Regions from separate parts of the Pantoea sp. At-9b genome, predicted to be linked through region 3. Evidence: predicted binding sites of a transcription regulator. Region 3 holds the regulator's gene; each other region holds the start of a gene.
The links. The regulator PurR, encoded in region 3, represses purine synthesis genes. The targets are predictions, from matches to a motif close to CANGCAAACGTTTGCNTG.
Positions count from the first base shown of each region.

Region 1: a site for PurR is predicted at 1,674-1,691, ahead of carA (glutamine-hydrolyzing carbamoyl-phosphate synthase small subunit). Genes of this name have one in related genera too.
Region 2: a site for PurR is predicted at 5,071-5,088, ahead of gcvT (glycine cleavage system aminomethyltransferase GcvT). Genes of this name have one in related genera too.
Region 4: a site for PurR is predicted at 3,747-3,764, ahead of pyrC (dihydroorotase). Genes of this name have one in related genera too.

Region 1 is NC_014837.1:721,097-729,201, reverse strand. Features, by position in the region: gene carB (carbamoyl-phosphate synthase large subunit) at 1-289, opposite strand, end outside; gene carA (glutamine-hydrolyzing carbamoyl-phosphate synthase small subunit) at 303-1,451, opposite strand; gene dapB (4-hydroxy-tetrahydrodipicolinate reductase) at 1,922-2,737, opposite strand; gene ispH (4-hydroxy-3-methylbut-2-enyl diphosphate reductase) at 2,983-3,936, opposite strand; gene fkpB (FKBP-type peptidyl-prolyl cis-trans isomerase) at 3,917-4,387, opposite strand; gene lspA (signal peptidase II) at 4,397-4,897, opposite strand; gene ileS (isoleucine--tRNA ligase) at 4,897-7,716, opposite strand; gene ribF (bifunctional riboflavin kinase/FAD synthetase) at 7,744-8,105, opposite strand, start outside.
Region 2 is NC_014837.1:3,500,929-3,509,033, reverse strand. Features, by position in the region: gene zapA (cell division protein ZapA) at 1-184, opposite strand, end outside; gene PAT9B_RS16105 (YecA family protein) at 355-936, shown strand; gene pepP (Xaa-Pro aminopeptidase) at 988-2,310, shown strand; gene ubiH (2-octaprenyl-6-methoxyphenyl hydroxylase) at 2,307-3,485, shown strand; gene ubiI (FAD-dependent 2-octaprenylphenol hydroxylase) at 3,506-4,708, shown strand; gene gcvT (glycine cleavage system aminomethyltransferase GcvT) at 5,142-6,239, shown strand; gene gcvH (glycine cleavage system protein GcvH) at 6,260-6,646, shown strand; gene gcvP (aminomethyl-transferring glycine dehydrogenase) at 6,731-8,105, shown strand, end outside.
Region 3 is NC_014837.1:1,863,285-1,871,389, reverse strand. Features, by position in the region: gene eptA (phosphoethanolamine transferase EptA) at 1-550, shown strand, start outside; gene PAT9B_RS08575 (TetR/AcrR family transcriptional regulator) at 590-1,186, shown strand; gene PAT9B_RS08570 (alkene reductase) at 1,235-2,332, shown strand; gene gloA (lactoylglutathione lyase) at 2,429-2,836, shown strand; gene rnt (ribonuclease T) at 2,949-3,617, shown strand; gene PAT9B_RS08555 (Grx4 family monothiol glutaredoxin) at 3,653-3,988, opposite strand; gene PAT9B_RS08550 (C40 family peptidase) at 4,352-5,140, shown strand; gene PAT9B_RS30570 (YnhF family membrane protein) at 5,197-5,286, opposite strand; gene purR (HTH-type transcriptional repressor PurR) at 5,572-6,597, shown strand; gene punR (DNA-binding transcriptional activator PunR) at 6,594-7,505, opposite strand; gene punC (purine nucleoside transporter PunC) at 7,616-8,105, shown strand, end outside.
Region 4 is NC_014837.1:1,624,761-1,632,865, forward strand. Features, by position in the region: gene solA (N-methyl-L-tryptophan oxidase) at 144-1,259, opposite strand; gene bssS (biofilm formation regulator BssS) at 1,366-1,620, opposite strand; gene PAT9B_RS07370 (hypothetical protein) at 1,909-2,178, opposite strand; gene dinI (DNA damage-inducible protein I) at 2,321-2,566, opposite strand; gene pyrC (dihydroorotase) at 2,635-3,681, opposite strand; gene PAT9B_RS07385 (lipoprotein) at 3,828-4,391, opposite strand; gene grxB (glutaredoxin 2) at 4,502-5,149, opposite strand; gene mdtH (multidrug efflux MFS transporter MdtH) at 5,223-6,425, opposite strand; gene rimJ (ribosomal protein S5-alanine N-acetyltransferase) at 6,673-7,263, shown strand; gene PAT9B_RS07405 (DUF480 domain-containing protein) at 7,281-7,919, shown strand; gene PAT9B_RS07410 (Gfo/Idh/MocA family protein) at 7,921-8,105, shown strand, end outside.

The sequences.
Region 1 (8,105 bases), 1.1 Mb from region 3:
TCAGCGCCGTCTGGCCGCCCATGGTTGGCAGCACCGCATCCGGGCGCTCTTTTTCGATGATTTTGCGCACCACTTCCCAGTGGATCGGCTCGATATAGGTCGCATCGGCCATTTCCGGGTCGGTCATAATGGTAGCCGGGTTGGAGTTCACCAGAATGACGCGGTAACCCTCTTCACGCAGCGCTTTACACGCCTGTGCACCGGAGTAGTCAAATTCACATGCCTGGCCGATAACGATCGGACCTGCGCCAAGGATCAGGATGGATTTTATGTCTGTACGTTTTGGCATCGTTAGCTCCTGATTACTTCGCGTTAGAACGGTGGGCTTCAATCAGTTCGATAAAGTGATCGAACAGCGGCGCCGCATCGTGCGGGCCTGGGCTGGCTTCCGGGTGTCCCTGGAAGCTGAAAGCCGGTTTGTCGGTACGGTGAATGCCCTGCACGGTCTGGTCGAACAGCGACACATGGGTCACACGCAAATTAGCCGGTAAGTTGCTGTCATCAACGGCGAAACCGTGGTTCTGTGCAGTGATCATCACGGTGTTGTTGTCGAGATCTTTCACCGGATGGTTGCCGCCATGATGGCCCAGCTTCATTTTGATGGTCTTCGCACCGCTTGCCAGCGCCAGCAACTGATGGCCGAGGCAGATACCGAATACCGGGATGTCGGTATTAAGGAAAGACTGAATCGCGCTGATGGCGTAATCGCACGGCTCCGGGTCGCCAGGACCGTTGGAGAGGAAGATACCGTCCGGGTTCAGCTTCAGCACGTCTTCCGCTGAGGTCTGCGCCGGTACGACCGTCAGGCGGCAGCCGCGATCCACCAGCATACGCAGGATATTGCGCTTGGCACCAAAATCGTAAGCCACCACGTGGAAGGGTAATTCTTCTGCTGATTTCTGCTCTGGCAGGTCACCTGCCAGTGTCCAGCTCCCCTGCTGCCACGGATAGGTTTCTGCGGTCGTCACTTCTTTTGCCAGGTCCATACCTTTCAGGCCCGGGAAGGCTTGGGCCTTCTGCAACGCCAGCGCGGCATCCGGGTTATCACCGGCGATGATGCAGCCGTTCTGTGCCCCTTTCTCACGCAGCAGACGCGTCAGCTTGCGAGTATCTATATCGGCAATGGCGACGATGTTGTTGCGCTGCAAGTAAGCTGACAAGCTCTCTTCGCTACGGAAGTTGCTGGTAATCAGCGGCAGGTCGCGAATAACAAGGCCTTGGGCATGAATTTGACTGGACTCTGCGTCGGCGGCATTAACGCCAACATTGCCGATATGGGGATAAGTGAGGGTGACGATCTGGCGGGAATAGGAGGGATCAGTGAGGATTTCTTGATAACCGGTCATTGACGTATTGAAAACGACCTCCCCCACTGCCGATCCCGTTGCCCCGATGGCCCGACCGTGGAATTGGGTTCCGTCTTCCAGAACCAAGAGCGCTGACTTAATCAAAACATCCTCCAGGGAATAAACAGTCACAATATTTGCATATTAATTCAAAATACGGTCCTGAATCAATGCAAAAACCGCCTGACTGGTCGATTTTTGGCAAATTGCGCGCATTCTAATGATCGACCTGCACCTTGTCTACCCTGAGACGTTATTTTTTTGTTTTTTTCGGGCAACTGAATGTTAAAAGCCACAGAAAGGGACAAAAGAGCGAGACAACTCGGAAAAATAAACGGTTGCGAGGCGGAAATAATCTAAAAAGCGTGCTAGCTGGAGGATATTTTTGACCAAATGGTAAAAAATGATGTTTTAGCGGATAAATAATGATCACAAACATAGATAAACAGGCATCTTAGTAATCAATTTTAACCAAACCGACTTTTTATAGGTAAAATAAAGGGCAATAATAATATTGCCCTATTCAATCAATGTCTTACCGATTGAAATAACCACATCACGATGGTTCACAACACTCACAACATCGATAAATCCAGCACATCACGCATATCATAAAGGCCAGATTTCTTGTCTTTAAGCCAGCTTGCAGCTTTCACAGCACCATTTGCAAAGGTCATGCGGCTGGAAGCCTTGTGGGTAATCTCTACACGTTCACCAATATCAGCAAACATCGCGGTATGCTCGCCGACGATATCGCCAGCACGCACGGTGGCAAAACCGATGGTTTGCGCTTTGCGCTCACCGGTATGGCCTTCACGCGCGTAGACCGCGTGCTCGTCCAGTTTCCAGTCCATCGCCTCAGCAATGGCTTCACCCATCGCCAGTGCCGTCCCTGATGGTGCATCAACTTTGTGACGGTGATGCGCTTCCACGATCTCAATATCGGCATAATCGCCCATGACTTTCGCCGCCTGTTTCAGCAGCTCCAGTACCAGGTTCACGCCAACGCTGAAGTTAGCGGCGAATACGATGCCAATCTCTTCTGCCGCAGCGCGAATCGCCGCTTTGCCCGCTTCATCAAAACCGGTGGTGCCAATCACCATCGCCTTGTGGTGCTGGCGGCAAAAAGCCAGATATTCCAGCGTACCTTCCGGGCGGGTGAAGTCGATCAGCACGTCGAAGTCGTTCACCACCTGCTGCAAATCCGCGGTGATGATCACCCCGGTCTTGCCGATACCTGCCAGCTCACCGGCATCGCTGCCGATCAGTGACGAACCGGCACGCGCCAGCGCAGCGCCTAATACTACGCCTTCCGCCTGCTGCGCAGCCTGAATCAAATTGCGTCCCATGCGACCCGGCGCACCAACAATAGCAATGCGGATTTCACTCATATTTATTCATTCCTGATACAAATCTATGCATGCAAAGCGCAAACAGGTTAACGGTCAGATAACAGTCACGCCACAATAAAAAAGGGATAATAAGAATTTTATGCCAGCCGCGTCAGATTATCAGTAAAAGCAATCTCACCAGGTGGAAATAGGCTTGCGCGGATTGGTGTAGCGGCGCGATTTATCGCGCGTCTTTTTGCCGGTCGAAAAAAAGCGCGATAAATCGCGCCGCTACGGGGAAGGGATTACTGCACGTTGCGTACTTCTACACGCAGTTCTTTCGGTACTTCAAATACGATGTTTTCTTCACGGCCAATCAGTTCAATCGCCGCTTCGCCGCCCAGATCGCGCAGACGCTGAATCACTTGCTGCACCAGAACATCCGGCGCTGAAGCCCCGGCAGTGACACCAATGGTGGTCACGCCTTTTACCCACTCTTCCTGAATATCATCGGCAGAGTCGATCAGCTTCGCCAGTTTGCCAGCTCGCTGGGCCAGTTCCGCCAGGCGATTGGAGTTGGACGAGTTTTTCGACCCGACCACCAGCACCACCTCAGCATCACGCGCCAGCACACGCACCGCTTCCTGACGGTTGGTGGTGGCGTAGCAGATATCATCTTTACGCGGTCCGATGATTGCCGGGAAACGCTGACGCAGCGCGTCAATCACGTCTGACGTATCATCGACCGACAACGTCGTCTGGGTCATAAAGCACAGGTTGCTTTCATCTTTGACCTGCAGTTTGAACACATCTTCCGGCGATTCCACCAGATACATGCCGCCGTTGGGGTTGCTGTACTGCCCCATCGTCCCTTCCACTTCCGGGTGACCCGCATGCCCAATCAGAATGGCCTCGACACCTTTACGGCTGGCGCGTGCCACTTCCATATGCACTTTGGTCACCAACGGACAGGTGGCATCAAACAGCATGGTCAGATTCCGCGCCTTCGCTTCAGCACGTACTGCCTGAGATACCCCGTGCGCCGAGAAGATCAGGATAGCGTCATCCGGCACTTCGCTGATCTCTTCGATAAAGATGGCCCCGCGCTCGCGCAGGCTGCTGACCACGTAGCGGTTATGCACCACTTCATGGCGCACATAGATTGGCGCGCCGTACATCTCCAGCGCGCGCTCAACGATGCTGATGGCGCGATCCACGCCTGCACAGAAACCACGCGGGTTAGCTAACAGGATTTGCATCGCTTGCCTCCAGGACCGGATCAATCTCCAGCACTTCAATCTCAAACTGAATGCGCTGACCCGCCAGCGGGTGGTTAAAGTCTACGGTGATCGAATCACCGGAGACTTCACGGATCACCCCCGGCATTTCGCTGCCACCCATGCCGCTGAACAGCATGATGGCACCGACTTCCGGCTCGCCCGCGTCGATAAAATCACGACGTGAAAAGTATTGGATCAGGTCCGGACTGATGCCACCAAAGGCATCTTCCGGTGCGAGGGTAAAGCCGTGCTTATCGCCGACTTTACGTCCCAGCAGTTCCTGCTCCAGCGCCGCCGACAGGCTGCCATCACCGAGACGAAACAGCGCGGGTTTGCCGTTGGCACGCGTCGATTCTGCTGTCGAACCATCTTCCAGCTTCAGCGTAAAATGCACCAGCAACGCGCTGTCGCGCTGTACAGAGTCTGTCATCTTTTACCCTTAATCTTTCACCTGTTTGCCTTTCGGGCTTAAGAAGCCCTCCAGCACCACCAACGCAGCACCGATACAGATGCCACAGTCAGCGATATTAAAGGTCGCGAAGTGCCAGTCACCGATGTAGAAGTCGATAAAATCGACCACAAACCCGTGATACGCGCGATCAAACAGGTTACCTAATGCCCCGCCGATAATCAGCGCATAGGCAATGTTGGTTAATTTGTTGCGGGCCGGATTGCGGTACATCATCACCAGCAACGCCACCACAATCGCGATGGCGATACCGGCAAAGAACCAGCGCTGCCAGCCGCCTTTATCCGCCAGGAAACTGAACGCCGCGCCATAGTTGTGCGCGTAGAACAGATTCAGGAACGGTATCAGCGGCCGCGTTTCGTGCAGCATCATGTTATTCATGATCCACTGCTTACTGGCGAAATCGACCACAATCACTACCAGCACCAGCCACAGCCAGCGCAATCCGGTTGAGAAAATCGCTTTACTCATCAGGCAAACTTACGCTCTTCGCCGTTACCGGCTACGTTGGTATAACAACGTCCGCAGACCGCCGCATGCTCCGGGTTCTGACCGACGTCGGTAGTGTAATGCCAGCAACGCGGACATTTCTCGCCTTCTGCTTTATGCAGCGCGATTTTCAGACCTTTCAGCAATTCACTCTGCTGTGCTTCATCGCTCGCTGTGGCGTAATCCGCCACGGTCGCGCCAGAAGTCAGCAGCACAAAGCGCAGTTCGTTGCCCAGCGCCTGCAATTTCGCCGCCAGCTCTGCATCCGCATACAGGGTCACCGTTGCTTCCAGCGCGCCGCCGATACGTTTATCGGTACGGGCCTGCTCAATCACCTTGTTGACTTCGCCGCGCACTTTCAGCAGCTCAGCCCAGTACGCATCGTTCAGCGTTTCGTCGGCAGCCAGACCAAACAGGCCGTCGTACCACTCTTCGGTGAACACGTATTGCGCACGGTCGCCCGGCAGGTAGCCCCAGATTTCGTCAGCGGTGAAGGACATGATCGGTGCCATCCAGCGCACCAGCGCTTCAACGATATGCCACAGTGCCGTCTGGCAGCTGCGACGCGCCAGGCTGTCGCCTTTGGCGGTATACTGACGGTCTTTGATGATGTCGAGATAGAACGACCCCATCTCTACCGAACAGAACTGCATCAGACGCTGAATCACTTCATGGAAATCGTAATTGGCGTATGACGCAACGATATCGTTCTGCGCATCCAGCGCACGGCCAACGGCCCAACGATCCAACACCACCATCTCTTCCGGGCTGACTTTATCGGTCGCCGGATTAAAGCCGTTCAGGTTCGCCAGCAGGAAGCGCGCGGTGTTACGAATACGACGATAGGCATCAGCGGAACGCTTCAGGATCTCATCGGAGACCGCCATTTCGCCGGAGTAGTCGGTTGACGCCACCCACAGACGCAGAATATCAGCACCCAGTTTGTCCATCACATCCTGAGGTGCCACGGTGTTGCCGATGGATTTTGACATCTTGCGGCCCTGACCATCCACGGTGAAGCCATGGGTCAGTACCTGGCGATACGGTGCTTTACCTTTCATCGCGGTGGAGATCATCAGCGAAGACATAAACCAGCCACGATGCTGATCCGAGCCTTCCAGATACATATCCGGGCTATGGCCGTCGAATTCCGGGCGCGCATCTACCACGGCATAGCTGGTTGATCCGGAATCGAACCATACATCCAGCGTATCCGGCACTTTGCTGTAGTTGTCAGCATCGTCGCCCATCAGGTCGCGCGGATCGAGATCCCACCACGCCTGAATACCGTCCTGCTCCACACGCTGCGCCACTTTTTCCATCAGCGCCAGCGTATCCGGGTGCAGCTGCTCAGTTTCATTGTGGACGAACAGCGCCATCGGCACACCCCAAGTGCGCTGACGGGAGATACACCAGTCCGGACGGTTGGCGACCATCGCTTCGATACGCGCCTGACCCCAGTCCGGGATCCACTGCACGCCTTTGATCTCTTTCAGCGACTGCGCACGCAGACCTTTCTGATCCATGCTGATAAACCACTGTGGGGTCGCACGGAAGATGATCGGCGTTTTATGACGCCAGCAGTGCGGGTAGCTGTGCAGCAGTTTTTCTACATGCAGCAGCGCGCCTTTCTCTTTCAGCAGCTCAACGATCATATCGTTGGCTTTAAACACGTTGACGCCATCCAGCGTCGGATAGGTGCCTGGCAGGTAGGTGCCATCCGGGCCAACCGGGTTAGCGGTTTCGAGACCGTATTTCTGGCCGATCACGTAGTCGTCCGGGCCGTGGCCAGGCGCGGTATGTACTGCACCGGTACCGGCTTCGAGGGTGACGTGTTCGCCCAGCACCACTTTCGACTGGATTTGCTCAAGGAACGGATGCTGAAACAGTTGCAGTTCAAGCGCTGCGCCTTTGCATTCGCCCAGCACACGCCACGCGCTGATGCCCGCGCGTTTCATCACGCTTTCCACCAGATCTTTAGCAAGGATCAGGCTGCGGCCTTCGATCTGCACCAACTGGTAATCAAATTCCGGGTGCAGAGAGATGGCACGGTTGGCAGGCATGGTCCACGGGGTGGTGGTCCAGATCACCAGAGAAACCGGGCCTTCAGAAGCAGAGACGCCAAATTTGGCGCGCACGGCATCGGCATCCAGCGCGTTAAACATCACGTCAATGGATGGCGAGGTTTTGTCATAATATTCGACTTCGGCTTCCGCCAGCGCCGAGCGGCAGTCCAGGCACCAGTGCACCGGCTTCGCGCCTTTGTGCAGGTGGCCGTTGCCGATGATTTTACCCAGCGCACGGATGATGTTGGCTTCGGTCTGGAAGTTCATGGTCAGATACGGACGATCCCAGTCGCCCAGCACGCCAAGACGGATAAAGTCTTTTTTCTGCCCTTCCACCTGCTCTGCCGCATATTGACGGCAAGCTGCACGGAATTCCGCCGCGCTAACTTTCTCGCCCGGCTTACCAATCATCTGCTCAACTTTGTGTTCGATCGGCAGACCGTGGCAGTCCCAGCCCGGTACGTAAGGCGAATCAAAGCCCGCCATGCCTTTCGACTTAACGATAATGTCTTTCAGAATCTTGTTAACGGAGTGACCAATATGAATGCTGCCGTTCGCGTAGGGAGGGCCATCATGCAGAATAAAGGTTTTTTTCCCTTTTTTGGCTTCGCGGATGATGCCGTACAGGTTGTCATCATACCAACGTTGCAGCATTCCCGGTTCGCGTTTGGCCAGATCGCCACGCATCGGGAACCCCGTTTCCGGCAAATTCAGGGTAGATTTATAGTCACTCATCAGATTCTCGGTTCCGTATTTCGCTCATTAAACCGGTGTTTTTAGCCCAAAAAATTGTCGGGCCGTCACCACATCTTTCGCTATTTGTTCTTTCAGCGCGTCCAGCGAGGCGAAACGCTGTTCGTCGCGAATCTTCTGTTTCAGTACCACATCAATGTGGCGTCCATAAAGATTCATATGTGTGTCAAGCAGGTGAACTTCAAGCTGCTGACGCAGACCTTTTACCGTCGGGCGCGTACCAATGTTGGCCACGCCAGGGATGGGTTGTTCACCCAGCCCCAATACTTCAACCGCAAACACGCCCTTCACCGGCGTTACTGTGCGGCGTAAAGGGAGATTGGCGGTGGGAAAACCAATGGTACGGCCCAGGGCATCACCGTGCACCACGC
Region 2 (8,105 bases), 1.6 Mb from region 3:
AAATGTTTAACGCGGCGATGAACACCAGTTGCTCTGTATTTGTGACTCTAGTGCGAACTTTTAAATCTTGCAACCGTTGATTGAGGTCCTCAGCTGCCGCATTCAGCGCATCTTGCTGTTCAGGCGGACAATTCACTCTCAACGAACGACCAAAAATCTGAATATCTACCGGTTGTGCAGACATGCCACCTTCCTGACTGATTACTTTGCCCGCATCTCCCTTAGCAGTCAATGGCTTGGGAGGAGCGCAACTATATAGACCTGGGTGATAAGTTACAACCCCTTTTCTGGAAACCCTGAGGCACCTGGTGGTAGCATAACACGAACTTATTCTGCCAACGACGACCAAAGCTTATGTCTTTACAGAACGCAACGCCCACTTACAACGCGCTGGCAGCAGCGCTTTCCCAGCAGGGCGTGGGAATGACACCCGCTGAAATGCACGGCCTGATTTGCGGCATTCTGTGCGGCGGCAACCAGGATAACAGCTGGAAGACACTGGTGCACGATCTCACCAACGAAGGCATGGCGTTTTCGCAAAGCCTGTCGCAACCGTTGCAGGCGCTGCATGAAAGCCTGACCAACACCCTTGATGAAGAGGGTTTCCTGTTTCAACTGATGCTGCCTGACGACGATGACATCACGGTGTTTGACCGTGCCGATGCGCTGGCGGGATGGGTCAACCATTTCCTGCTGGGACTCGGTGTGACTCAGCCGAAGCTGGACAAAGTCACCGGCGAAACCGGCGAGGCGATCGATGACCTGCGCACCATCGCGCAACTAGGCTATGACGAAGATGAAGATCAGGAAGAGCTTGAGCAATCACTCGAAGAGGTGATTGAGTATGTGCGTGTTGCCGCGCTGCTGTGTCACGACACCTTCACCCAGCCGCGACCGCCAACAGCACCTGAAGTGCAGAAGCCCACGCTACATTAAGCGCGTCATTCCGGGTACTGCCGTGCCCGCTTTTCAACAGGGAGTGCAAACATGATTACACTGGAAACCTTCCAGCAACGTCGTCAGGCGCTGATTGCCCGTATGGCGCCCGGTAGTGCTGCATTGATTTTTGCTGCGCCGGAAGTGACGCGCAGCAACGACAGCGAGTATCCCTTCCGTCAGAACAGCGATTTCTGGTATTTCACCGGTTTTAACGAGCCGCAGGCGTTGCTGGTGTTGATTAAAAGCGATGAGACCCACAACCACAGCGTGCTGTTCAACCGCGTGCGTGACCTGACGGCCGAAATCTGGTTTGGCCGTCGTCTGGGCCAGGATGCGGCACCGGCTAAACTCGGCGTGGACCGGGCATTGCCGTGGGACGACATCGGCGAGCAGTTGCATCAGTTGTTGAACGGTCTGGATGTGGTGTATCACGCTCAGGGCTTGTATGCCGAAGCGGATAACCTGGTGTTTAGTGCGCTGGATAAACTGCGTCGCGGCTTCCGGCAAAACCTGAGCGCGCCGGATACCCTCACCGACTGGCGTCCGTGGGTGCATGATATGCGTCTGTTCAAGGGGCCAGAAGAGATCGCTATCCTGCGCCGCGCCGGTGAGATCAGCGCGCTGGCGCATACTCGTGCGATGCAAGCTTGCCGTCCGGGGATGTTTGAATATCAACTGGAAGGCGAAATCCAGCATGAATTCAATCGCCACGGTGCGCGTTTTCCGTCTTACAACACCATCGTCGGCGCAGGCGAAAACGGCTGCATCCTGCACTACACCGAAAATGAGTGCGAGATGCGCGATGGCGATTTAGTGCTGATTGACGCCGGCTGTGAATTCCAGGGCTATGCGGGCGATATCACCCGAACTTTCCCGGTCAACGGCAAGTTTAGCGCCCCGCAGCGCGCCATTTACGACATCGTGCTGGCTTCGTTGTACAAAGCGCTGGAACTGTTCCGCCCCGGCATCAGCATCCATGATGTGAACGAAGAAGTGGTACGTATCATGGTCACCGGCCTGGTGGAGCTGGGGGTAATGACAGGAGAAGTGGATGCGCTGCTGGCAGAGCAGGCCCACCGTCAATTCTTTATGCACGGACTAAGCCATTGGCTGGGTCTGGATGTGCATGATGTCGGCCACTATGGCACGCCCAGCCGCGACCGTATTCTCGAACCAGGCATGGTCCTGACCATCGAACCCGGCCTGTATATCGCACCGGATGCCAAGGTTCCTGCGCAATATCGCGGCATTGGTATTCGTATCGAAGATGACATCGTCATCACCGCAGACGGCAACGAGAATCTGACCGACAGCGTGGTGAAGGATGCTGACGCGATTGAAGCCTTGATGGCGGCGGCACGACAGGCATGAGCATTCTGATTGCAGGCGGCGGTATGACCGGTGCCACTCTCGCGCTGGCGCTCTCTCATCTGACTCAGGGCAAACTGCCGGTGACGCTGATTGAACGCAGCGAACCGGACAGCCGTGCACATCCGGGGTATGACGGCCGTGCCATCGCGCTGGCGGCGGGCACCTGTCAGCAACTGGCGGAAATTGATCTGTGGCGTTCGTTACAGGATTGCGCGACCCCGATCACCCATGTGCATGTTTCTGATCGCGGCCATACCGGGTTTGTTTCGATGCAGGCAGCGGATTACCAGTTACCGGCGTTGGGGCAGGTGGTGGAGCTGTTTGATGTTGGACAACGGCTGTTTCAACGTCTGAAACAGGCACCGGGTGTGACCCTGCGCTGCCCGGCGCAAGTCACGGCGGTGTCACGCAATGCTGATACGGTGCAGGTGACGCTGAATAGCGGTGAGCAGTTGGACGCGGCCTTGCTGGTGGCGGCCGACGGCTCACGTTCTCCGTTGGCGGCCTCCTGTGGTATCAACTGGCAGCGTGAGGATTACCAGCAACTGGCGGTGATTGCCAATGTCACCACTCAGTTGCCACATCAGGGACGCGCCTTCGAGCGGTTTACCGAACACGGTCCACTGGCGCTGTTACCGATGTCGGGCAACCGCATGTCACTGGTATGGTGTCATCCACTGGAGGCCAGAGAAACCCTGATGCAGTGGGACGAGGCGACTTTCCTGCGTGAGTTGCAACAGGCATTTGGCTGGCGTCTCGGGCGCTTCACGCATACCGGTCAACGCGAAATCTACCCGCTGGCGCTGCAAACGGCGGAGCGTCAGGTGGCGCACCGTCTGGCGCTGGTTGGCAATGCGGCGCAAACGCTGCATCCGATTGCCGGACAGGGCTTCAACCTTGGTCTGCGTGATGTGATGTCGTTGGCGGAAAATCTCGCCAGCGCCTGGCGTCAGCGTCAGGACCCTGGCAGTTACGCGGTGTTGCATCATTTCGCCGCGCGACGCCAGCCAGACCGTGCCGCCACCATTGGCGTTACCGATGGTCTGGTGCGGTTGTTCGCCAACCGTTATGCTCCGCTGGTGGCAGGACGAAATCTTGGGCTGGTGGCGATGGACCACCTGCCGTGGCTGCGAAACCCCCTGGCTGCGCGCACGCTCGGCTGGGTAAAACGTTAAGCATGAATTAAGGGGCAGCAATGCAAACTTTTGATGTGGCTATCGCTGGCGGTGGCATGGTCGGACTGGCCGTCGCCTGTGGGCTGCAAGGCAGCGGATTACGCGTTGCAGTGCTGGAAAAGGCCGCAGAACCGCAGTTTGATCCCGCGGCTGCGCCATCGATCCGCGTATCGGCAATCAACGCAGCCAGCGAACGCCTGCTGCAAAAACTGGATGTCTGGTCGACGATCCTCGCCCTGCGCGCCAGTGCCTATCACGGTATGGAAGTGTGGGATCAGGACAGTTTTGGCAGCATCAGTTTCGATGATGAACAGCAGGGGCTCGCGCATCTGGGTCATATCATTGAAAACCCAGTGATTCACAGTGCGCTGTGGCAGCGAGCCAGCCAGTGCAGTGATATCACTTTGCTGGCCCCGGCGCAGTTGCAACAGGTGGCGTTTGGCGACAACGAAGCCTTTATCACGCTCCAGGACGGCAGCATGATGAGCGCGCGTTTGTTAATTGCTGCCGATGGCGCTAACTCCTGGCTGCGCGACAAGGCCGATATTCCGATCACTTTCTGGGATTACGATCATCACGCGCTGGTCGCGAATATTCGTACCGACCTGCCGCATGACGCCGTAGCACGCCAGGTGTTTCACGGTGATGGCATTCTGGCGTTTTTGCCCATGCAGGACCCGCATCTTTGTTCCATCGTCTGGTCACTGTCACCGCAGGAAGCCAGCCGGTTACAGGCGATGCCCGAAGCGCTATTTAATCAACAACTCTCCGTCGCATTCGATATGCGCCTCGGCTTATGTCAGGTTGAGAGCGAACGGAAAACCTTCCCGCTGATGGCGCGCTATGCGCGTAACTTTGCCGCGCACCGCCTGGCGCTGGTCGGCGATGCTGCGCACACTATCCATCCGCTGGCCGGGCAGGGCGTGAATCTGGGCTTTATGGATGCCGCAGAGTTGATCGGTGAAATTCGCCGCTTGCACAGTCAGGGCAAGGATATTGGCCAGCATCTGTATCTGCGTCGCTATGAGCGCAGCCGTAAGCACAGCGCTGCGCTGATGCTGGCGGGGATGCAGGGCTTCCGGGAGCTGTTTGCGGGCAGTAATCCGGCGAAAAAATTGTTGCGTGATGTTGGGCTGAAGTTGGCCGACACCCTGCCAGGCATCAAACCGATGATGTTGAAACAAGCCATGGGACTTAACGATATCCCCGGCTGGCTGCGTTAATCCCCCCATCCTGTAGCGGCGCGATAAATCGCGCCGCTGCGTTCAATACCTTCTTTTGCACCATTCTGATGCATCATCGCACCCTTTTTGCGCCTCGTTTGATTTATTCTAATTTCACGCCGGAATTCGCATTACATTTTCTCATGCAAAAGGTTTTCTTTTGCGGTGCCATTGGCCCATGATGAGTGCTGGATTACATTATTTTTCTGTATAAAAGTTAAGTTGTTGTATTTTATGCGTGGCTAATCACACAAAACCAGTGAATTATCCTGCATCCTGTGCGGCGCTTTGCTGACGACCGCGATGGGTTCGCCCTCGTTTTGCTTATGGTTAATTCGGGCGTTCGGTGGTAACGTCAGCGTAAAGAGAACGTTTGCGTCGGCTCAATTGGCGACGCAGGCGCGTCACGCTCACTTGTTTCTACAGGATGGTTATGACTCAGCAAACGCCTCTATTCGAACAGCATCAGGCCTGCGGCGCACGTATGGTGGACTTTCACGGCTGGATGATGCCACTCCACTACGGCTCGCAAATGGATGAGCATCATGTGGTACGCACGGATGCCGGTATGTTTGATGTTTCCCACATGACCATCGTTGACCTGCAAGGCGCTCGCACTCGCGAATTTCTGCGCTATCTGTTGGCAAACGACGTTGCCAAACTGACCCAGCCCGGCAAGGCGCTGTATACCGGCATGCTTAATGCATCAGGTGGCGTCATTGATGATTTGATTGTTTACTTTATGACCGAGGACTTCTTCCGTCTGGTGGTGAACTCGGCCACCCGTGAAAAAGACCTGGCATGGATTGGTGAACACGCGCAGCAGTATGGCATTACCCTGACTGAACGTGACGATTTAGCGCTGATTGCGGTGCAGGGACCCCAGGCCCAGCAGAAAGCGCAGTCGCTGTTCAGCGCAGCCCAACGCGATGCGGTGGCGGGCATGAAGCCGTTCTTTGGGGTGCAGGCGGATGATTTGTTTATCGCCACCACCGGTTATACCGGCGAAGCGGGCTACGAAATTGCGATGCCTGCGGCGGCTGCCGCGGATTTCTGGCAGCGTCTGTTGGCGGCGGGGGTGAAACCGGCCGGTCTGGGGGCACGCGATACGCTGCGTCTGGAAGCGGGGATGAACCTCTACGGTCAGGAGATGGACGAAGGCGTTTCACCGCTGGCGGCTAACATGGGCTGGACCATTGTCTGGGAACCGACCGACCGTGATTTTATTGGCCGCGCGGCGCTGGAAGCACAGCGTGCTGCCGGAACGGAAAAACTGGTTGGTCTGATCATGACCGAAAAAGGGGTGCTGCGTAACGGCTTGCCGGTACGTTTCACCGACGAACAGGGGCAGCCGCAGCAAGGTATTATTACCAGTGGCTCCTTCTCTCCGACGCTGGGTTACAGCATTGCGCTGGCGCGTGTGCCAGCGGGCATTGGCGAGCAGGCGATTGTGGAAATCCGCAACCGTGAAATGCCGGTGAAGGTCACCAAACCAATTTTTGTTCGCGCCGGTAAGCCGGTCGCACAGTAACTTTTTCAGGAGATTTGGCGATGAGCAATGTACCAAACGAATTGAAGTACAAAGATAGCCACGAGTGGGTACGTAAAGAAGCCGATGGCACTTACACCGTGGGCATCACCGAACATGCGCAGGAGCTGTTAGGTGACATGGTATTTGTTGACCTGCCAGAAGTGGGCGCGGTGTTTTCATCTGGTGATGACTGCGCCGTGGCAGAATCCGTGAAGGCGGCTTCTGACATCTACGCACCTCTCAGCGGTGAAATTGTTGCCGTCAACGAAGAACTGGAAAGTTCACCGGAACTGATCAACAGCGACCCGTACACCGACGGTTGGTTGTTCAAAATCAAAGCCAGCGATGAGTCAGAGCTTGACGCATTGCTGGATGCCGATGGTTATAAAAAGACCATCGAAGAGTAAGCGCCAGTAACAGAAGGTGTCGCGTGGCGGCACCTTTCTTTTTTGTCTGTATTAATACCCAGCCCGATTCAGGATTTACTGCTAATGACTCAGACTCTCAGCCAGCTTGAACATAACGGTGCTTTTATTGAGCGCCATATCGGACCTACGCCGGAGCAACAGGCCACCATGCTGGAAGCGATCGGTGCCAGCTCGCTGGAATCGTTGATCGGTTCCATCGTGCCTGCCGATATCCAATTGCCGGGACCGCCCGCAGTGGGTGATGCGGCCACCGAGCAGCAGGCGCTGGCAGAGCTGAAGGCGATTGCCAGTCAGAACCAGCGTTACAAATCCTGGATTGGTATGGGCTATACCGCGGTGATCACCCCTCCGGTGATTCTGCGCAACATGCTGGAAAACCCGGGCTGGTACACCGCTTATACCCCGTACCAGCCAGAAGTCTCGCAGGGTCGTCTCGAAGCCCTGTTGAACTTCCAGACTCTGACGCTGGATCTGACCGGTCTCGATATCGCATCCGCCTCGTTGCTGGATGAAGCCACCGCAGCTGCCGAAGCGATGGCGATGGCAAAACGCGTCAGTAAGCTGAAAAATGCCAACAAATTCTTTATTGCCGACGATATCCATCCGCAGACGCTGGATGTGGTGCGTACCCGTGCGGAAACCTTTGGTTTTGAACTGATTATCGATAACCCAGCCAAAGCGCTCGATCATGATGATCTGTTTGGCGTGCTGTTGCAGCAGGCGGGCACCACGGGTGAAGTGCATGACTACCGTTCGCTGATTGCCGAGCTGAAAAGCCGCAAAGTGGTGGTGAGTGTCGCCTCTGATTTTATGGCGCTGGTACAACTGGAAGCACCGGGCAAGCAGGGCGCAGACATCGTGTTTGGTTCAGCCCAGCGTTTCGGCGTGCCGATGGGCTACGGCGGACCGCACGCGGCATTTTTTGCCAGCCGTGACGAGCACAAACGCTCCATGCCGGGACGTATTATTGGTGTTTCGCGTGATGCTGCCGGTAACACCGCGCTGCGTATGGCGATGCAAACCCGTGAACAGCATATCCGCCGTGAGAAAGCCAACTCCAACATCTGTACGTCACAGGTGCTGCTGGCGAACATCGCGGGCTTCTATGCGGTCTATCACGGACCGGCTGGCCTGAAGCGTATTGCGTCACGTATCCACCGTCTGACCAGTATCCTGGCGACCGGACTGCAAAATGGCGGTCTGAAACTGCGTCACAATAGCTGGTTCGATACCCTGACTGTCGAGGTGGCAGACAAAGCGGCGGTGCTGAACCGTGCACTGAGCTTCGGGGTGAACCTGCGCAGCGACATCCATAACGCGGTGGGCATCACGCTGGATGAAACCACTCGCCGTGAAGACATTCAGGCGCTGTTCGCCATTCTGCTTGGCGATGCGCATGGTCTCGACATTGATGCGCTGGACAGCGTCGTAGCGGCAG
Region 3 (8,105 bases):
CGATAATTATATCGGCAGCCTGCATAACGACGGCATCATCGTACTCCATCAGATGGGCAGCCATGGTCCGGCTTATTATCAGCGCTATCCGTCTGAATTCAGACGTTTCACCCCGACCTGTGATAGCAATCAGATTCAGGATTGTGACCATCAGGCGCTGGTCAATACCTATGATAATTCACTGCTCTACACGGATGATATGCTGAGCCGTACTATCGACAAACTGAAAGGATTGAGCGACCGTTTCAACGTAGCGATGGTTTATCTCTCCGATCACGGTGAGTCGCTGGGTGAACACGGCATGTATCTGCACGGCGCGCCATATATGTTTGCCCCTTCACAGCAAACGCATATTCCGTTGCTGATGTGGATGTCGCCGGGTTACGCCTCCGCGTATCACATTAATCAGAGCTGTTTACGCCAGCAAGCGGCGGAAACTCCGGTATCACAGGACAACCTGTTCCATACCCTGTTGGGCATGTTCAACATCCAGACTGGCGAGTATCAACCTCAGCTGGATATGATCAGATCGTGCCAGACGCTCAGTTAAGCATTGCATTAGACTGACTGGTCTACTAACCTGCTGCTCATGAACAAGACTCAGCAACGCAACGAAACCCGAGAACATCTGCTCGCTACCGGCGAGCAGTTGTGCCTGCAACGCGGTTTCACAGGCATGGGCCTCAGCGAGATGTTGACGCTGGCCGAAGTCCCTAAAGGCTCGTTTTATCACTATTTCCGCTCGAAGGAAGCCTTTGGTGTCGCCCTGCTGGAGCGTTATTTTGTCCATCATTTGCAGATGATTGAGCACCAGCTTGATCAGCCGCAAATGACTGCGCGCGAACGGTTTCTCCAGCACTTCCGCAGCGCGGAGAAGGTGTTTATCGAACAGGGCCATATTATGGGTTGCCTGGGGGTAAAGCTCTCCGCTGAAGTCTGCGATCTGTCGGAACCGATGCGCGATGCGCTGCAACTGGGCGCGAATGCGGTTATCAGTGCCTACGCCCGCTGTCTGAAAGACGTGGCCGCAGAACAACCGTTGCCTTATGGTCAAACGCCGCAGCAACTGGCGCAGCGCTGTTATTTGTTATGGCTGGGTGCCAGCCTGCAAAGCAAAATTTCACGAGAGCCAGGGCCAATCAGTCTGGCACTTGAAACCATTGAACAGTGGCTGAATAGCCACTGATTTTAAAAACCGCAGTTTCTAGACGACCGGTCTAATACAGGAGTCAACATGGCGAGTAAACAGCTGTTCTCCCCACTGAAAGTGGGTGCGATTACCGTACCTAACCGCGTTTTTATGGCACCGCTGACGCGTCTGCGTAGCATTGAGCCAGGCGATATCCCGACACCGCTGATGGCGGAGTATTATCAGCAGCGCGCCAGCGCCGGGTTGATCATTACCGAAGCCACGCAAATTTCTTTCCAGGCGAAAGGCTATGCAGGTGCACCGGGGTTGCATACCCAGCAACAAATTGCCGCGTGGAAAGCAATTAACGAAGCCATTCATGGTGCGGGTGGACATAGCGCGGTTCAGCTGTGGCATACCGGCCGTATCTCGCATAACAGCGTGCAGCCCAATGGCCTGCCGCCCGTCGCGCCTTCAGCGCTGGCTGCGGGTACGCGCACCTCACTGCGCCATGCCGATGGCAGCGTCTATCGTGAAGATACCTCACTGCCGCGTGCACTGAGCATTGCTGAAATTCAGCAGATTGTGGCGGATTTTGGCCAGGCAGCCGCCAACGCACGTGAAGCGGATTTTGATCTGCTGGAGCTGCACTCTGCACACGGTTATTTGATGCACCAATTCCTCGCACCGGGATCAAACCAGCGTACCGATGAATACGGCGGCTCGATTGCCAAACGTGGTCGTTTCGCGCTGGAAGTGGTCGACGCAGCCATTGCCAACTGGTCAGCAGACCGTATTGGTATCCGTATTTCACCGATTGGTGCCTTCCAGAACCTGGAAAATGGCCCGGATGAAGAAGCCGCCGCGCTGTGGTACATCTCTGAACTGGGTAAACGTAAACTCGCTTATCTGCACCTGTCAGAACCAGACTGGGCAGGCGGTCAGCCTTACAGCGATGCATTCCGTGAGAAAGTGCGCGCCCTGTTCCCCGGCGTGATCATCGGTGCCGGTGCCTATAGCGTAGAAAAAGCGGATGACCTGATTCAGCGTGGCCTGATCGATGCCGTGGCCTTTGGCCGCGATTTTATCGCCAACCCGGATCTGGTGGCGCGTCTGCAACAAGATGCGCCGCTTAACCCACAACGCCCGGAAAGCTTCTACGGCGGTGGTGCGGAAGGCTATACCGATTACCCGACCCTGTAAAATCTCCCCCACTGCCGCGCCAATGTGCGGCAGTGCTGTTTTTTCGTAGCGTTAACTCGCTATACTTAGCCTTTGTGCTTTTTAAAAGAGGATGTTATGCGTTTACTTCACACTATGTTACGCGTTGGCGATTTACAGCGTTCCATCGACTTTTATACCCGTGTGCTGGGCATGCGTCTGCTGCGTCAAAGCGAAAACACGGAATACAAATACACGCTGGCTTTTGTCGGTTACACCGAAGAGAGCGAAGGTGCAGTGATCGAGCTGACCTACAACTGGGGCGTGGAGAGTTATGATCTTGGCAACGCCTATGGCCATATCGCGCTGGGTGTGGATGATGTTGCTGCCACCTGTGATCGCATCCGCCATGCCGGTGGTAAAGTGACGCGTGAAGCCGGTCCGGTAAAAGGCGGCACCACGGTGATTGCGTTTGTTGAAGATCCCGATGGCTACAAAATTGAGCTGATCGAGAACAAACATGCCGGACACGGCATCGGCAACTAACGTTGTTTGCCCGGTCAGCCTGGACTTTTACAGGCTGGCCCTCCTCTGCTGCTGCACCCTCCCGCGATTTTTGCCATAATGCGCGCTGCCCTTTTATTGCTATGAGATCCTGATGTCTGAATCGAACGCCTTAAACGCTCTCCATCAACGCTTTCGCGGCTTTTATCCCGTGGTGATCGACGTCGAAACGGCCGGTTTTAATGCCAAAACCGACGCCCTGTTAGAAATCGCGGCCACCACCTTGAAGATGGATGATGACGGCTGGCTGCACTGCGATGAAACGCTGCATTTCCACGTTGAACCTTTTGAAGGCGCGATTCTTAACCCGGAAGCACTGGCGTTTACCGGGATTGATCCCAGCAACCCGCTGCGTGGCGCGGTGAGCGAGTATGATGCATTGCATGCCATTTTTAAGATGGTGCGCAAAGGGATGAAAGACAGCCATTGCAACCGTGCGATTATCGTGGCGCACAATGCGACCTTCGATCATAACTTCCTGATGGCCGCAGCAGAACGTGTGGGTCTGAAGCGCAATCCGTTCCATCCGTTCGCTACTTTCGATACCGCCGCATTGAGTGGGCTGGTGTTAGGTCAGACAGTGTTGGCAAAAGCCTGTAAGGCGGCAGGGATGGATTTTGATAGCACTCAAGCGCATTCTGCCCTGTACGATACCGAACAAACCGCCATTCTGTTCTGCGAACTGGTGAACCGCTGGAAGCGTCTGGGAGGCTGGCCACTGGCGTACAGCGACGACCTGTCGGAAGAAGACGCCGCCGAGTGACCAAAAGAAAGGCCGACAATTGTCGGCCTTCGCTTTTATTCTGCTTCTTTATACTTCTCAGCAGTTTCTTTAATCAGCGGCTGAAGTTCACCACGCTGGAACATCTCTACAATGATGTCGCAACCACCGACCAGCTCGCCATCAACCCACAGCTGCGGGAAAGTCGGCCAGTTGGCGAATTTTGGTAACTCAGCACGGATGTCCGGGTTTTGCAGGATGTCGACATACGCGAAGCGCTCACCACAGGCAGACAGAGCCTGTACCGCTTGTGCAGAGAAACCGCAGCTTGGCAGTTTCGGCGAACCTTTCATGTACAGCAGGATCGGGTTTTCTGCGATCTGGCGCTGGATTTTCTCAACAGTACTCATTATTGCCTTCCTTAATTCCTCACTTCGTGTTTGTTTATTGTAGCGACTTCACCCCCGCACTGAAAACGGGATTTTGCGGTCCGGGCACATCAATCGCCATGTTTGTTAAGTTCCAGTGCCATAAATAACATTTTCATATCATGAATAAGCATGAACCGATTAATAATTAGCAATATTTCTGCTGGGTTAACCAGCTGAAATCGCTCATTTTTGCCCCATATCAACTCTGCTAACAGATTAATGGAAAAATGCCTTACCTTTTGGAAAAAAACTGGATTAGAATCATCTCGGCGCTGATCATTGATCAGATTTTTCTAACATAGCCGCAGGCTGTTTTCTTCAGACTGCTTAACCTGTAACCGGACTATGCGTTTACTCATTACGCTTTTTATGCTGGCTTTCGCCCAACTGTTTTTTAATGTGGCTTCTGCGTCACCGCATGCGCCCATCAATGCCAGTTTGCATAACGCAGAGAAGAAAAGTGCGCGTGAAGATGAGCGTCGCAAACGACGTCCGGTAAAAACCAGCACGAAGAAATCCCGTCTTGCCACCAGTGTTCAGAAGCTAAAACTGAAAAAACAGCCGAAAACGGAAACGGCGCTGCACAAAACCACCCGCAGCAAAAAATCTCTGCTGAAGTCACCGTCTAAAAAATATGGCCACCAGCGCACCGCCAAAAGAGCGGAGAAGCAGGATGATGGCGGCGATCTGACCACCATCAAGATGAGCAACTCCCACCGTCAGCGCTATCAGAAAGCCCGTGAAACCGCCATGAACAAACTGATGGGGCAGATTGGCAAGCCTTATCAATGGGGTGGCACCTCACCGCATACCGGTTTCGATTGCAGTGGCCTGGTGTGGTACGCCTACAAGGATCTGGTCAAATACAAATTCCCCCGCACCGCCAACGAAATGTACCATCTGCGCGATGCGGCACCGATTAAGCGCGATATGCTGGAGAAAGGCGATTTGGTGTTCTTCCGCATCAATCATCGCGGCACCGCTGATCATGTGGGTGTTTATCTCGGCAATGGCAAATTTATCCAGTCACCGCGTACCGGTAAAGACATTCAGATCAGTGCGTTGGGTGAGGACTACTGGTTGAAACATTATGTTGGCGCTCGCCGGATGATGACGCCCAAAACCATCCGCTAACCCGCCGCCCGCGAGCAGAAAAAGCCGGACTGATTTTTCAGATCCGGCTTTTTTTATTAATGAAGGATCGCGGTGAAGCTGAACACGATAATCATTAACAGCGCGCCCACAGTGGTAAACAGCGCCAGTTTCAGGTCGGTACTCATCACAACTCCTTAGTCACATTAATTGAAGGGTTATCGTAATTTTGTCACAGCCCCCGGCAAAAATCTCGTCTTATCCGCGCCAGCTTGCTAGAATCGCCGCCTTTCGTTGCGCAACAGATTTTGCGCACGCTGTGTTTGCGGCAAGTTAAAGTGTTATTGACTGAGTGTTAAGGTCTTTTTCTTCGCCATTTGCCCCGAAAATCGGGGCGTAAAACCATTAGCAGACGCAAACGTTTAACAATATACTTATCAGTTAGTTGCGATAAGCCCGGGAGTACCATTTTCATGGCAACAATTAAAGATGTGGCGAAACGCGCCGGTGTCTCCACCACCACGGTTTCGCATGTCATCAACAAGACGCGTTTTGTCGCGGAAGAGACGCGTAACGCCGTATGGGAAGCGATCAAAGAGCTGCATTACTCGCCCAGCGCCGTGGCGCGCAGCCTGAAAGTCAACCACACCAAAACGCTGGGACTGCTGGCGACCTCCAGCGAAGCCCCCTATTTCGCCGAGATTATCGAAGCAGTGGAGAACCATTGTTTCGACCGTGGCTACACGCTGATCCTTGGCAACGCGCATAACGATCTGCAAAAACAGCGCGCTTATCTGTCGATGATGGCGCAGAAACGCGTCGATGGCCTGCTGGTCATGTGTTCTGAGTACCCTGATGACCTGCTGACCATGCTGGAAGAGAACCGCAACATCCCGATGGTGGTGATGGACTGGGGCGCATCGCGCGGCGACTTCACTGATACGGTGCAGGATAATGCCTTCCAGGGCGGCTATCTTGCGGGTCGTTATCTGATCGAACGTGGTCATCGCGACATTGGTGCCATCCCCGGGCAAATGGAACGTAACACCGGCGGTGGCCGCCATGCGGGTTTCATGCAAGCGCTGAATGAAGCGGGTATCAACGTTCGGCCGGATTGGATCGTGCAGGGCGACTTCGAACCGGAGTCCGGTTATCAGGCGATGCAGCAGATCCTCAATCAGAAGCAACGTCCGACTGCCGTGTTCTGCGGCGGCGATATCATGGCGATGGGCGCGATTTGCGCTGCGGATGAGATGGGTCTGCGCGTGCCGCAGGATATTTCCGTGATCGGCTATGACAATGTGCGCAACGCGCGTTATTTCACTCCGGCGCTGACGACCGTGCACCAGCCTAAAGCTCAACTGGGTGAAAAAGCCCTGGAGATGTTGCTGGATCGCATCACCAGTAAGCGTGAAGAACCCCAGACCATTGAGGTTCAGCCCACGCTGATTGAACGCCGTTCCGTCGCTGACGGCCCGTTCCGCGATTATCGTCGCTAAGCCTCCGTTTCGCTCAGCCATTCCTGGTTGAGCGTTTCGGCATCACCGAGATAGCTCAGCAACCAGCCTAATGCCGGTGAGTTGCGTTGTTCCGACCAACTGACACAACACGGGCTATCCGGGAATGGCGTGGGTAACGCTAATTCGGTCAGTGCACCGCTATCCAGCAACGGTCGGGCTAAATGGCCCGGCACCATGCCGACGCAGAGTCCGGCAAGCAGGCAGTCAAGGCCGGTTTCCCATTCCGGCACCACCAGCCGACGCTGATTATCCAGCGTCCATGTCATACGTCGCGGCAACGCCCGCGAGGTGTCTTCCAACACCAGCGAAGGCCAGGCGCGCAGCGTTTCGTCGTCCAGCCGTGCGCTTTGCGCCAGCGGATGTTCGGGGCTAACCACACAGCGCCAGTTCAAGGCCCCCATATCCTGAAACGAGAAACGTCCACCGACCGGGATCGCTTGGGTCGCACCAATTGCCACATCAACCCGCCCGTCCGCCAGCGCATCCCAGACGCCATTGAACACCTCATAGCTGATAATCAGCTCCATGTCGGGAAAGTGACGGTAGAAATCCCTGACCAGTTGCCGGGTACGCTGCGGCTTCACAATACAATCTACCGCGATACTGAGCTGCCCACGCCAGCCGTTCGCCAGTTGCTGACACTGTCGCCGCGTCGCCAGCATTTTTTTGATAACACTGCGCCCCTCACGGACAAAATGCTCCCCTGCCGCCGTCAATACCACTTCCCGATGCTGACGTTCAAACAGCGGCACGGCCAGCCAGGTTTCGAGCTGACGTACCGTATAGCTGATGGCAGAAGGCACCCGATGCAGCTCCTGCGCCGCTGCACTGAAACTGCCGGTGCGCGCCACCGCATCTACCACTTCAAGCGCGTATTCAGACCACATTTTTCTGCCTGCAAATTTTTTGATAGCAACGCGCAAATATTAGCGTTTCACAAAGCCCGGCGCACGCTTTTACACTCCTCCGCGTTCAACCTGTCTAAAGAGAATTACCAATGTTGTCATCAAAAGGATTTCTGCCTTACCTTGCTTTACTCAGCATGCTGGGCTTTCTTGCTACGGATATGTACCTGCCGGCATTCGGTGCGATGCAGCAGGATTTTGCCACCGCACCGGGTACCATCAGTGCCAGCCTGAGCCTGTTCCTTGGTGGGTTTGCCTGTGCACAGGTGTTCTGGGGACCGCTGTCTGACCGCTTCGGTCGTAAACCGATTCTGCTGGCGGGATTAGTGATCTTTGCCCTTGGCTGTCTCGGCATGTTGTGGGTGACTGACGTTCGTTTGATGCTGGCGCTGCGTTTTGTGCAGGCAGTCGGCGTCTGCGCGGCGGCCGTGAGCTGGCAGGCGTTGGTGGTCGATCGTTATCCCCAAACTCAGGCCAACAAAGTTTTTGCCACCATTATGCCGCTGGTTGCCTTGTCACCGGCGCTCGCCCCGTTACTCGGAGCCTGGCTGATGGGGCATTTTCACTGGCGCAGCATCTTCC
Region 4 (8,105 bases), 240 kb from region 3:
CGCAGGAGCGTCAGGGGAATAACGCGTTGAAATTAATTACTACACTTTTTGCGCTGTGATTTAAGCCGCTAATTAAATGTTTGTGAGTTTATGTCATGGAGTGTCAGCATGGCCGTTACCACAGGGGTAACGGCCAGGGCTGATCAGGCAAAACGTGTCAGTGAGAACGGGGTAATATCAAAAGAAAAAGGTTTGTCTTGGGCAAATTCACTGGCCAGTTCACCCAGCACGCTGGCGAATTTAAAACCATGACCACTTAGCCCGGTGATGATTAAACGGTTTGGCTCACCTGGTAGGGTATCGATGATAAAATCCTCGTCAGGCGTGTTGTCATAACTACAGGCTTCGCCATGCAAACAAACGCTCACCCCGGGCAGAAACTGGCGCAAAAAGCGGAAGGCTTCGCTACCATCGGCGGCAACACTGCCGAACGGCTTGCGATCTGCCGGTGTCTGCATAACCTGACCACCGTCATGACGACCGACTTTGAGCGCATTATTGTCAGCCGGGAAGCCATAGAAGTGGCTGCCGTCGGTCATCTCCACGGTAAAGCCGGGAAACTGGTTGTTTTCACTGTAACGGCCATCCGCCTGATGCCAGGCAAACACTTTACGCACCGGCGTCACCGGTAAATCCGCCACCAGTTGGCTGACCCAGGTACCGGCGCTGACCAGCAGTTTACGGGCGCGAAATACCCCTTCACTGGTCGTCACCTGTTGCAGATCGCCATCGCGGCCGATTGCCGTCACCGGACAGTTAAACAGTTGCGCACAACCCGCCTGTTCCGCCAGTTTCACCCAACTACGTACCGCCTCTTCGCATTTGAGAAAGCCGGAATTTGGCTCGAATACCCCGATGTAGCCATCAGGCACGGCAAATTGCGGCCAGCGTTTGCGGACTTCATCGGCCTGTAAAATTTTTACATCCAGTTGCCAGACCCGTGCGCTGTCGATGACGTTTTGAATAAATGTTGAGGAGAGGGGGGCGAGATTGAGAATGCCGCTACGATGCATGATCCGCTCACCGCTGTTACGCTCCAGCTCATCCCACAAGGTTTGCGCGCGCAGCACCAGCGGAACGTAACGTTCGCCTTCGCCGTAAGCATGACGGATTAAACGGGTTTCACCGTGATGGGTGCCTTGAGAATGGGGCGGGTGGGCGCTATCGATCATCAATACCGAGAGGCCCGCCTGAGTTGCGTAGTACCCGGCGGCGGCACCGACTGACCCACTGCCGACCACAATCAGATCATAAACCATATGACATCACTCCTGAAAAACGCTGAACTTTTTCAGCAGCATATCAAAAGAGTGCTCCCATGAAAAAGGCACCCTTGAGGGTGCCCCTTACACGCGATGCCAGAGATTAATGCTTTTGATTATCACGTAGGTATTGCTCTGTGGACTCAATTTTCGCAATGCCAGCTTCGAGTATCGAGATAAACTGTCGGGCCACATCCGTGGTCAGCCAGTAGGTAGGGCCAACATCAGCTTCTTCTTCTTTCTGGTCCTGCGATGATAGCGAGTGCAGGCGAATCATCATGGCGTCATAGCTGTCAACGGTGCTAATGTCCCATCCCACTAATGGATGAGTCTGAATGACGTCTTTATTTCTGTCCATTATAACCTCCTTTTTACTCGTTAAACGAAGTGCTTCTTGAGGTTCAATGCGGCTGTTCTTGCACAAGCGAGATAATTATAACATGAAACGAACGGTACAATAGTTAAAAAATGTGGTGGTGAAAAAAAACACAAAATAAATGCTTTTGAGATGCGTCTTTTTAAAAATAATAACACACCTGCACGTGTGGGTATTTATCCCCGCGACCCATGGCCGACGCTTAAGAGATTATCGGCAGCAATGTTGCCTGGCTTTAGGAAAACTCTTGAGCCGATAAAAACTGTGAAGTTAGCCCTTTTCCTGGCCCTGAAGGCTGCCCACGCACTTCTGGATCTCTTCGGCCAGACGGGCAAATTGCTGCTGTAACTGCTCGTCATGGTTCTGGTTTTGCGCTTCAAGCGTCAGATTGTGGACCAGTAGCTGGCTGGCGCGATCGTCCAGACAAAAGGTCAGATTGGCAAAGGCATTTTCCAGCACGGTTAAGCGGCGTTGCTGCTCACTGATTAATGCCAGCAGCTCGCCAAACGTCATTGCCTCTTCCGGTTTATCGTGAGTCATCTAAAACGTCTCCTGTCAGCATGACGAAGTGCAAGAATAGGGGGATTAAAAATGATTCTAGATGCAGAGGCAATGTCTGGCGAGGCGGAAATAAAACAAAAAAGCCGGGTGGCGAAACCCGGCAAAAACTGCGCAGTGGCGGTTAATCGGTAATAAACCAGTCGTCAGCGCTTTCCCAGGTTTCCTGCAAAATATCGCTGATACGTTCGCGATTCTCTTTGCAACCACCAAACACGCTGAGTTGATTGCCGCTGGCATAGCGGACTTTGACATGATGTTCGTCGTCTGGGAAATCTCGGGAGATGCGGCGGGTAAGCTCTGCGCTTAGCGCATCCAGGGCGCCCGCAGGAAGGGGCTGAGTTTTTGCTACGGTAATTTCAACACGCATAAACACCTCCGGAATAATATACTGGTTATTTGTACAGTATAATTATCCCGAAGGCAAGCAACAAAATATTAGTCGATAACGCGCCAGTTGAGTGTCTCACCGGCGAGGAACGGCACCAGCGTATCATCGGCGACCGCAACGGTCTGCTCAACGGTCCACGGCTCACGTACCAGCGTCAGCGTCCCTTCATTCAGCGGTAAACCATAGAAGTTCGGACCATTTTCAGAACAGAATGCTTCAAAGTGCTGCAACGCATCCAGTTCTTCAAACACCGTGGCGTAGGCCGGTAACGATGTCGGTGCGTTGAATACCCCGGCACAGCCACAGCTGGCTTCTTTCAGATGACGCAAATGCGGCGCAGTGTCCGTCCCCAGGAACACACGACGGTTGCCGCTGGCGACCAGTTTACGCAGCGCCTCCTGATGGATATTGCGCTTCAGGATCGGCAGGCAATACAGGTGAGGGCGCACACCGCCCACCAGCATATGATTACGGTTAAACATCAGATGCTGTGGTGTGATCGTCGCGCCCAGCCGTTCATTCCCGGCAGCGAGGTAGTCGGCGGCTTCTTTGGTGGTGATATGCTCCATCACCACTTTCAGGCCAGGGAATTGCTGGCGCAACGGCTCCAGCACGGTTTCGATAAAACGTGCTTCGCGGTCAAAAATATCGATGTGGGAATCGGTTACCTCACCGTGCACCAGCATCGGCATGCCGATGTCCTGCATGCGCTCCAGCACACGGGCGATGGAAGCGATATTGGTTACGCCATGACTGGAGTTGGTCGTGGCGTGGGCCGGGTACAGTTTGGCGGCAGTAAACACCCCGGCGCGAAAGCCTTGTTCTATCTCATCGGGATCGAGAGAGTCGGTCAGGTAGCAGGTCATCAACGGGGTAAAGGCATGTTCTGCGGGCAGCGCGGCGAGGATACGATCGCGATAGGCCATCGCTGCGGCAACGCTGGTAACCGGCGGAACCAGGTTTGGCATGACAATCGCACGACCATTCACCGCACTGGTGTAAGGCAACACGGCCTGAAGCATCGCGCCATCGCGCAGATGGATATGCCAGTCGTCAGGGCGGCGAATCGTGATTTGCTGGGGTTGGGCTGTCATTCAAAAGGCTCCGGCTAGGTAGAAAACGAAAGGCACGTTTAGGCCGGGGAGTAATCATAAGGGTGTGGGCAACCGTTTGCACGGGATTTTGTTGCTGTTTTGTCGCGGCGCGATAAATCGCTCCGCGACATTTCAGGACAAGGAAATTAATCCGTAAACGGGATCACCAGCTGACCCGGTTTCACTTCCAGGCCTTTCGCGAATTTTTTCGCCAGCGCTTCGCCTTTGCTACGGTCTTCGCTCAGCACATACGCGGGTTTTTCATTGAAGTAACGCTTGAGCGACTCATTGAGATAAGGCGTCAGCGTTTTCATGATCGACGCCATTTTTTCCGGTTGCACTTGGGCATCAACAATCTCCAGATCCTTCAGGTAAATCGCGCCCTGTTGCGCATTGAATACCGGTTGCGCCTTCATTTTTAACTGCATTTCGGCTTGCTGTGGACCAAATAATGAGCTGACGTTAATGTTGGCTTTACCCGACAGCGTAATTTTACCCGGTTCTTCACGGCCAATCTGGCTGCTCAAATCCGTCAGCACAATATGCGCATTCACCAGTCCCGAGACGCCAATATCCTTCTCGAAATTGTTGTGTTTTTGCAGCGCCTGATTAACTTCCTGCTCGCTGATGGTGTATTGCGTCAATTGATTACAGCCGGCCAGCAGCACGGCAAAAAGCAGGGCCATCAGCCCTGGAAAAGCCTTCTTCATACTTTCCTCATCCTGAATGATACGGCAAACGTGCCATAGCCTGCCTGAATCAGGGGCGAGTGTCACCAGGAGAGAGATGAGAAACGTCGCAACGTTTCTCATCATAAGGGTCAGGCAGCGATAGAAGAGAGCAGATTGACCTGCGTTTGTTTCGCCATATTGTCCCGATAGGCCGCCACCCGGCTCGGCCATTCGATGCCGGCGACCAGGGTCAGCGAGCGTAACAACGGAAACAAATTGATATCATCTTCTGACAGTTCACCGTTGACCGCATTGGGTTTGACAATCAATTTGTCCAACTGACGAAGGTCATCATTGATGTTTTTAATCAGACCCGGCGCATGCTTGCGCAGTTCGCTGAAGTCACCGATGTTGGCCTGCTTTTTCTCCCGGAAATAGTGACGGGCTTCAGGCGTGGCGAATTCGGCAAAAGCCGCGTCGGCGATGCGGGGCAGCAGGAGTTTATTCACGTAACTGTTCACATGACGTAGCCAGTCAGTAATGGCGGGATTGGCCTTGCCATTCAGCAAGGTTTCGCCATCCTGTTTATCCACCAGGCGAACGATATCCATACTTTCTGGCATGGCGCTACCATCGGCTTTTTGCAGGATAGGGGCCATCTTTTGACCAATGAGTTTTTTCGGTGTGTTCTCGTCGTCGTTTAGCATCACGACCAGTTCAATCGGCAGATTCTTCAGACCAAAAATCATGCGCGCTTTGACGCAGAAAGGGCAGTGATCGTAGATGTAGAGTTTCATCCTGTTTCTCCTCGGTTCCCGGGGTGACCGACGTCACCCTTTTTACAGACGTGCGGGAAGTATGGGAGAGAAATCAGCTGCTGTACAACGCTGGGGCCACCGAGCGTGGCTGAAACTGCCACCACAATGCCAGTAGCGTCACGCTACCCACCGCGCTGAGCAACATCCACGGCAACTCCGGTAACGACAGTTGCTGGCCGACATCAAACATCCAGCCACCGCCGGAGTAACCAATCAGACCACCGATCGCCAGCCCGAGACGGCTGAACCCCATGTAGCTGCCACGGGCGCGTGGGCTGGCAAGCGAAGCACTCAGGGTTTCGCGTGCCGGTTCGGCAATGATCGAGCCGAGGTAGAACACCGCAATCAGGAAAAACAGCGACGGCAGGGTAGATGTCAGGCCCACCGGCAGCAGACTGATGGTCATCAGAAACAGCCCTGCCATCAGGCGAGTTTCCAGCCGGAAACGTTTCTCGCTCCAGCGTGCCAACGGATACAGCAGACTCAGCGAGAGCAACGCTTCAATGGCATACATCCATTTCACCGCCGCAGGTGCGCCCGCGACCTGATTCACCATCACCGGCAGCATCAGCATTACCTGCACCGCGAGGATGTAATAGCCGGTCAGCGTCAGTACATACAGGCGAAAACGCTTGTCCTGCCAGACACGATGCATGCCTTCGCGCATCGCGATACGTTCAGTGGAGATGCGCCAGGCCGGTAACCAAATCGCATTGAATAATGCCGCGCTGACGAATACCGCCGCGCCGACCCAACACACCAGCCGGAAGTCCCACGCCAGTAACCAGCTGCCGATCAGCGCGCCCAATACCGCACCCGCGCTGTCCTGCATCATCAGCAGGGAGAAGAAGCGGCCACGTTCGCGGGCACGCACCAGTTTCACCACCATCGCGCTGCGCGGGGGATCGAACAAGGTGCCGCCCAGGCCCGATAGCAGGCAGGCCAGCCACAGCAACCAGGGTTCATGCGCCAGCGCCATACAGGCAAAACCGGCCGCGCGCATCAGCATGCCGGTGACGATCAACGGACGCGCGCCAAAACGGTCGGCGATCGCCCCACCAAAAATGCCCAAGCCCTGCTGTACAAATTGACGCAGGCCGAGCGCAATCCCGACCATCAGCGCGGCCCAGCCGAGTTGTTCGACAAAGTGAATAGAGATGAGAGGAAATACGACAAAAAATCCTAACACCACCAACATGTTATCTACTAATAAAAATGTTTTACCGAGGCGTCGTGCCCGCGCAACCCGAGACATGCTTAATCCTGAGCAAGGTGGAGAGGAGAAAAGAGACCAGATGGTCTATTTTCTGCCTGTGCTGGCAGGAAAAACAGGATTATCAGGATGATATTTTTTCATCGAATCGGTAAAGAAATTAATCCTGGACAAGGATGAATACCTGAGCGCGGGAAACGGTGTTTTACCGCAGGCAGGGTGGCGGTTATAGTGAGATATAACGCCGATGGCGTACTTCCTTCTTAAGTCTTGGATTTCAGGAGTCAAGATGTTTGGCTATCGTTCTGCTGGGCCGCGCGTGCGCCTCACTACCGATCGTTTGGTGGTCCGTTTAGTCCATGAGCGTGACGCCTGGCGGTTGGCGGATTACTACGCGGAAAACCGTGTTTTTCTCAAGCCGTGGGAACCGGTACGCGATGAAAGCCATTGTTATCCGTCAGGCTGGCAGGCGCGTCTGGGACTGATCGCCGACATGCATAAACAAGGCTCGGCGTTTTATTTTGTGCTGATGGATCAGGAAGAGCGTGAAGTCCGGGGGGTTGCTAACTTTAGCAACGTCCTGCGAGGCTCTTTTCACGCCTGTTATCTGGGTTACTCATTAGGTGAGAAATGGCAAGGGCAGGGACTGATGTTCGAGGCCCTGCAAAGTGCTATTCGCTATATGCAGCGCCAGCAGCATATGCACCGAATCATGGCGAACTACATGCCGCATAATCAACGCAGCGGCGATCTGCTGGCACGTCTGGGATTTGAAAAAGAGGGTTACGCCAAAGATTACCTGTTAATTGATGGCCGCTGGCAGGATCATGTTCTGACAGCCTTAACCTGGCGCGAGTGGACTCCGGACCGCCGCGGATAATAAAAGGGAACACGACAATGAAAATGGCGTTATCCGCGCAGGCGTTGCGCGTAATCGGTTGCCTGCTGGAAAAACAGGTCACCACACCGGATCAATATCCCCTGTCGCTCAATGGGGTGGTGACCGCCTGTAATCAAAAATCCAACCGTGAACCGGTGATGAACCTGAGCGAGAGCGAGGTGCAGTCCCAGTTGGATGAGCTGGTGAAAAAGCATCTGGTGACCTCCAACAGCGGGTTTGGTCAGCGTGTCAGTAAATATGAACAACGCTTTTGCAATTCAGCCTTTGGCAATCTGCAACTCAGCAGTGCGGAAGTGGCGGTATTGACGCTGCTGTTTCTGCGAGGGGCGCAGACGCCCGGCGAGTTACGTACCCGCAGCGGTCGCCTGCATGAATTCAGTGATATGAATGAAGTGGAACAGACGCTAAACGGTTTAACTTCCCGTGATGATGGCCCGATGGTGGTGCGTCTGGCACGCGAGCCAGGTAAACGTGAAAGTCGCTATATGCATCTGTTTGGCGGCGAGGTGGTCGACACGACGGAGACGACAAGCGAGGCAGAAACCCCGGCGCTTGAGGCGCGGGTCGCACAACTGGAAGAGACCGTGGCCCGGTTGCAGGCGCAACTGGAACAACTGCTGCAACAGGAGCATTGAGATGACACTGCGTATTGGTATCGTGGGCTTAGGTGGTATTGCGCAAAAAGCCTGGCTGCCGGTGTTGTCGCAAGCACAAGGCTGGCAACTGGCCGGGGCATTTTCCCCCAATCAGGCCAAAGCGCAGCCGATTTGCGATAGCTATCGCATTCCGTGTTTCGGCCAGCTTGATGCCCTGGCCGCCGC